2 linked regions of the Nodosilinea sp. FACHB-141 genome follow. The protein of the gene in region 2 interacts with the protein of the main gene of each other region in a pairwise test. Links are inferred from orthologs where the notes say so. Each region holds a gene or a part of one and is shown on either strand. Other genes may lie near its edges.

What was found.
Region 1: the proteins of crtE (region 2) and purT interact in binary tests that used the Escherichia coli proteins (3 or more experiments, as listed by UniProt). The link is inferred for Nodosilinea sp. FACHB-141 from one-to-one orthologs.

The regions. Positions count from the first base shown.
Region 1 is NZ_JACJPP010000007.1:765,711-768,941, forward strand. The notes cover bases 212-3,124. They hold purT (formate-dependent phosphoribosylglycinamide formyltransferase), read right to left. Parts: upstream 2,321-3,124; coding sequence 1,103-2,320; downstream 212-1,102. Other genes in these bases: H6F59_RS06900 (ABC transporter substrate-binding protein), read right to left, coding at 212-1,010; pilM (type IV pilus assembly protein PilM), read left to right, coding at 2,751-3,124. Outside these bases: more of H6F59_RS06900, read right to left, coding at 1-211; more of pilM, read left to right, coding at 3,125-3,231. UniProt on the Escherichia coli protein: Involved in the de novo purine biosynthesis. Catalyzes the transfer of formate to 5-phospho-ribosyl-glycinamide (GAR), producing 5-phospho-ribosyl-N-formylglycinamide (FGAR). Formate is provided by PurU via hydrolysis of 10-formyl-tetrahydrofolate.
Region 2 is NZ_JACJPP010000011.1:638,212-641,369, reverse strand. What follows is about bases 136-2,975. They hold crtE (geranylgeranyl diphosphate synthase CrtE), read left to right. Parts: upstream 136-1,010; coding sequence 1,011-1,940; downstream 1,941-2,975. Other genes in these bases: H6F59_RS11375 (hypothetical protein), read right to left, coding at 2,496-2,975; H6F59_RS11380 (divergent PAP2 family protein), read left to right, coding at 1,955-2,410; folD (bifunctional methylenetetrahydrofolate dehydrogenase/methenyltetrahydrofolate cyclohydrolase FolD), read left to right, coding at 136-954. Also shown: more of folD, read left to right, coding at 94-135; more of H6F59_RS11375, read right to left, coding at 2,976-3,158.

The sequences.
Region 1 (3,231 bases), on a different replicon or contig from region 2:
TTGGCGTCGTTGGTGACATACAGCGCAAAATCCAGCGCTGCATCGGGCACGTCGGTCCCGGCTGGGATCACCACATTCATCACCGCGACGTTGGTCTTACCGGTGTCGCCGGTAATCTGGGGGCCGCTGCCGGTGACGGCGGCAATATCGGGGGCGTTGGCCTCAATGGTGGGGAAAAACTCTGCCCCCGTAGACAGCAGCGCCACTTCCCCAGCCTGAAACAGTTCGATCGCCCGGCGATGGCCCTGGGTCAGCACCTCCTGGGGCAGCAGTTCTTGCTGGTAGAGGTCAGTCCAATACTGGAAGACGGCGCGGCCCGCGTCGGTGTCGAAGGCGGCCTGGCCCTGGTCATCCACCAGCTCGACCCCCATCTGCACAAAGGATTGCAGCACGTCGGCGGAATCTTCGGGCACAAAGGTGGTGAAGTAGGCATACTTGCCGGTTTTTTCTTTCACCTGGCGAGCGACCTCGGCCAGCTCAGCGTAGGTGGTGGGCGGAGCCACCCCGGCCTCGTCCAAGAGGGCCTGGTTGTGCAGAGTGACGTTGGTAGTCAGATACCAGGGAATGCCAAAGCTCTGGCCGTTAAGCGTGTTGGCCTCCCAAATGTTGGGCAGGTAGACCTGCTTGGCCTCGGCGGAAACTTTTTCATCCAACGGCATCCAAGCGTTGCGGCTGGCGAGCTGGGCAGCAAAGTCGGGGTTGAGGTTGACCACGTCGGGAGCGGTGCCGGCAGTGACGGCGGTGAGAATTTTACTCTGCATGTCGGCCCAGGGCACATCGACCCAGCGCACGGTGGTGTCGGGGTTTTGCGCCTCGTAGTCGGCAATCAGCCCGTTGAAGTAGTCGGTAAAGTCGGGCTGAAGCTGCATCGTCCAAAACTCGACCTCTTGACTGCCGCCCTCAGCAGGGGCGGTAGCGTTGGGCTGCCCACCCCCGCACGCCACGAGCCAGCTCATCATTAGGCCTAGCAGGGCAAACAGACCAAAGCGGGCGTAGGGGCGGAGTCTCATGGCGAAAAAAGAAGGAATAACGAAGGGTCAAACAGGGCGCACCCAGTCACGGTTGTTCATTTTCGCTTAATTTGTGCAGTTGTGGCGGGGGGTTATAGAATCACCTGGACGGCGCTGGCGCTGGCGATCGCCCGCTCTTTAGCCTCTTCCACCGTCTCGCCTAATGCCAGGGCCACCCCCATGCGGCGGTTAGGGTGAGCGGTGGGCTTGCCAAACAGCCGCACCTTGCTGGTGGGCACTTGTAAGGCTTTATCCAGGCCAGAATACTGAGGATTGTCGCTCTTCCCAGATGCCAAAATCACCGCCGAGGCCCCCGGCTGCATCAGGGTAATCTCGCCAATGGGCAGACCCATAATCGCCCGTACGTGCAGCTCAAACTCCGACTGGTGCTGGCTCACCATCGTCACCATGCCGGTGTCGTGGGGGCGGGGGCTGACCTCGCTAAAGTACACGGTTTGAGGTTGATCCGCTTCTCCAGCAATGAATAGCTCCACCCCAAACAGTCCCCAGCCGCCCAGGGCATCGGTGACCGCTTTCGCCATCTCCTGACAGGCTGCTAGGGTGTCGGGGTGCAGGGCGCAGGGCTGCCAAGACTCGCGGTAGTCGCCCGCCTCCTGGCGGTGGCCGATAGGAGGGCAAAAGTGGGTGCCGTCGATCGCCCGCACCGTCAGCAGAGTAATCTCAGTGTCGAAGGGCACAAAGCCCTCCACAATGACACGATCGCCCTTGCTCCGACCCGCTTCTCCCGCGTACTGCCAGGCCGTCAGCACCTCAGACTCCTGACGCACGGTGCTCTGGCCTTTGCCCGACGAACTCATAATTGGTTTGACCACGCAGGGCAGACCGATGGCTTCTATAGCCTCTAGATACTCCGCCTCAGTGCCGGCAAAGCGAAAGGGCGAAGTCTTGAGACCCAGTTCTTCTGCCGCCAACCGCCGAATGCCCTCGCGGTTCATGGTCAGCTGGGTGGCGCGGGCGGTGGGGATGACTCGCCAGCCTTCGGCTTCCAGCGCCACTAAAGTATCGGTGGCGATCGCCTCCACCTCCGGCACGATCAACCCTGGCTGCTCCTGCTCGATCACCTGCCGCAGTGCCGCACCATCGAGCATGTCAATCACGTGGCAGCGGTGAGCCACCGTCATAGCTGGGGCATGGTCGTAGCGATCGACGGCAATTACCTCCAGCCCTAGGCGCACCGCTTCAAGGGCCACCTCACGACCCAGCTCACCCGAACCCAGCAGCATCAACCGCTGGGCGTCGTCGTTTAAGGGGGTGCCCAGGGGTGCTAGGGGCGATGGAGGAGTAGTCATAACAAGTTGCTCCAGGCGGATAAGAAAGACAGCGCGTAAAGAAATACAGCGACAGGGCCATAGTTTCTCAATATTAGGTGCTCACTTTTCAGAATTGTGTGTAACATCGCTGGTGATACCAAGCTTTAGTTGGGTTGGTATCACCTCAGGAGCAACGGCGAGACCATTAGGTGTGCGGGCAGGAGATACAGCATCGGCTATCTCTCAGCCCAGAAAAAGTGCTTAAAAAGAAAAGTGGAAAATCTGAATTAAATTGTGTACCATTCGTTAGCACTTTTCCCCTACGGATAATTGCTGGGCCGCTGAATCTCTTCTTGAGTGCCTGAAAAGGTCTTTTTGGGAAGGAAGAAACGGACTCGTTTGGGTCTGCTTGGTTATCACTTTGGCCGGGCAGGTTTTCTATATACCCACCTGTTTTTCGGATACTACCGTGGATAGTCTCAAAGCCATTTTTAGTCGCAAGCCTCGGGGAGTTGGCATTGAGCTAACCCCCGAAAGAGTTAATTTGGCCCGCCTAAAAAAGCAGGGAGCCTCGCTTAAATTAGAAGCCTTGGCCTCGGTAGAACTGGCCGAGGGCATTTACGAGGAAGGCCAAATCTTAGACACCGCCGCCATGGCTGACGCCATTCAAACGGTGCTCGCTGAAAGCAAGCTCAAGGTCAGGCAGGCCACCACTGCTATTCCAGGGCGGGCAATTACCCGCGTCATTCCTGTGCCCGCCGAGCTCGACGACGACGAGCTGCGCGAAATGGTGCTCAACCAAGAGGCCAGTCTCTATCTGCCCTTCCCCCGCGAGGAGGCCGATGTTGACTATCAAAAACTCGGCTATTTTGTCGACGAAGATGGCATTGAGAAGGTGCAGGTGCTGCTGGTAGCGGTGCGTAAAGACCTCACCGATCCATATATTGAAG
Region 2 (3,158 bases):
CACTGAGAAGGCGTCGAATCCTCAACCTGGGCAAAGTTTGCCTTAGGGTTTCAACTGCGATCGTTCCCGAGATACAGGTTAGCGCACCCGGCCATGACCCAACTGCTCGACGGCAAAGCCCTAGCGGCCCAAATTCAAACCGATCTGGCTGCCGATGTTCAGGCGTTCATCGCCCAGGGGCACCGTCCCCCAGGGCTAGCGGTGATTATGGTGGGTGACAATCCCGCCAGCGCCGCCTACGTGCGCAACAAAGAGCGGGCCTGTAGTCGGGTAGGCATTGCCTCCTACGGTAAGCATCTGCCCACCACCGTCTCCCAGCAGGAGGTGGCCGACCTGATTCAGCAGCTCAACGCCGACCCCAACGTAGACGGCATTTTGGTGCAGCTGCCCCTGCCTGACCACCTCGATGCCGTAGCTCTGCTCCACACCATCGACCCCGATAAAGATGCCGACGGGCTGCACCCCATCAATTTAGGACGGCTGGTGCGCGGCGAACCTGGCCTGCGCAGCTGCACTCCCTACGGCGTGATGCGACTGCTAGAGGCCGCTAAAATTGACCCCGCTGGGGCCACGGCCGTGGTAGTGGGACGCAGCATTCTCGTAGGTAAGCCCATGGCCCTGATGCTACTAGAGGCCAACGCCACCGTGACTATGGCTCACTCGCGCACCCCCGATTTAGCCGCGGTGATGCGGCAAGCTGATATTCTAGTGGCGGCGGTAGGCCGTCCCGGTATGATTACAGCGGCTGACGTTAAGCCCGGCGCCGTTGTCATCGACGTGGGCATTAACCGGGTTGAGCAGCCCGACGGCTCAGCTCGGCTGGTGGGAGATGTCGATTTTGCCTCGGTGGAGCCGGTGGCTTCGGCGATTACTCCGGTGCCGGGGGGCATTGGCCCAATGACGGTAGCCATGCTGCTTGAGAACACCGTAACTAGCTACCGCAACCGCCTGTAGACGCGGATTCATCCAGTTTCAAACTTGTTTTGTCGCCTTTCAACCTGCCTGCCGCCATGGTGCCAACCAACTCCCTCGATTCTAGACCCGCTGCTGCTGGCCCCTTTGACCTCGAAGCCTACCTAAAAGAGCGTCGCCCGCAGGTAGAAGCCGCCCTCGACCAGGCCCTGGCCTTGCGCTATCCCGAAACCCTCTACGAATCCATGCGCTATTCGCTGCTGGCTGGAGGTAAGCGCCTGCGCCCCATTCTTTGCCTGGCCACCTGTGAACTGGTGGGCGGCACTATAGCAATGGCCATGCCTACGGCCTGTGCCCTGGAGATGATCCACACCATGTCGCTGATCCATGACGACCTGCCGTCGATGGATAACGATGATTATCGTCGGGGCCGGCTCACCAACCACAAGGTCTACGGCGACGACGTGGCGATTCTAGCAGGCGATGCGCTGCTAACCTACGCCTTTGAACATGTGGCGACCCAAACCCAGGGGGCTTCTCCTGAGCGAGTGCTGCGGGTGGTTGCCGGGCTGGGTAAAGCGGTAGGGGGTGAAGGTCTGGTGGGCGGTCAAGTTGTGGATTTGGCCAGCGAGGGCAACCCCAACGTGACCTTGGAAACCCTCAATTACATTCACAATCACAAAACGGCGGCTCTGCTTGAAATTTCGGTGACCTCTGGGGCCATACTGGCAGGGGCTGACGAAGAGGCGATTGACAATCTGCGCCAGTACGCCCAGCGCATTGGTCTGGCCTTTCAAATCGTGGACGATATTCTTGATATCACCTCGACGTCTGAAACCCTGGGTAAGTCGGTCGGCAAAGACATTACTGCCCAGAAGGTGACCTACCCCAGCCTCTGGGGCATTGAAGAATCGCGTCGCCAGGCCAACCAGCTGATTGAGGCGGCGAAGGAGAGTTTGGCCGGCTTTGGGGAGCTGAACCGACCTCTGCTGGCGATCGCCGATTATATTGTTGCCCGTACCTACTAGGTTTGCCTGCGCCGATGGACAGTTTTAGCGACATCTTCAACAACCATGTGCTCGTGGTGGCGTTAATTGCCTGCTTTACAGCCCAGGGGCTCAAGGCTGTCATTGAGCTGGTGCGCCATCGCAAGCTCAATCTGCGGGTGATGGTAGAAACCGGTGGCATGCCCAGCGCCCACTCGGCTCTAGTTACGGCCCTAGCCGGCGGCATTGGCCAGACTCTGGGCTGGGCAAGCCCAATATTTGCTGCCACCGCCGTGTTTTCGGTGATTGTCATGTATGACGCGGCGGGAGTGCGTCAGGCGGCAGGCAAGCAGGCCAAAGTGCTCAATCAAATCATTGACGAGCTGTTTCAAGAAAAGCCCGAGATTAGAGAAGATCGGCTGAAGGAACTGCTAGGACACACGCCTTTTCAGGTGATTGCCGGGTCAATTTTGGGAGCGATGATCTCTTGTCTGGCCGCGCCTGCCTACTGATGCCGAATCTCATTCGGTTGCACCCGATCTGTAGGGGCATTGCAGTGCAATGCCCCTACAAGATTTCCGTCTTGAAAAGGAAGCCTCAAGGAGCGGTGAGAGCCACCGCTGGAGTCAGCATTACCACTTCCTGGCTATCGACGATAAAACCGGCGATGTTGAGACTGGTGAGCACGGACAGGGTAGAGGCGGCTCCGGCCACATCTGGGCTATGGGCGATGAGTAGATAGGAGCGCTGGCGATGCACCGCTAGGCCCACAGCCTGACCCACCTGACGCTGAATGGCGATCGCCGACTCAGGCTGGTATTGGTAGTCCACTAGCACCGCGAAGCCCGTTCCCAAGGGCTGAGGGGCGTAGGCGGTTGGCGCTGACTGCGTCGTCGCTGGAGGAGTAGCCGTGGCCGGAGTGCCACCGCTGGGTGGGGTATTGTTGGCGGGCGGAGTCTCACTGTTCGCAGGCGGAGTTGTGCCACCCGTGGGAGGTGCAGGCTGGGCCGCGGTGGTGGCCGGACGGGCTACAAAGGCCTGGAAGCCCTCTACCTCCGTCATGTACTGGGCCCACGCATTAGCATTTTCTAGGTTGGTAAACCCCCCGGCCCGCACAACGGTGTCGTTGAGGTAATCACAAACTAGGACGGTGCTGTTGGAGGGCAGCAGGTCTTGTACCCGCGTGCGCTCGGCCTCGGTGTTGCTGCGGACTAGCAGCAGATACTCGTTGGCAGACGGGGGCGGGCAGGGCGGAAACTG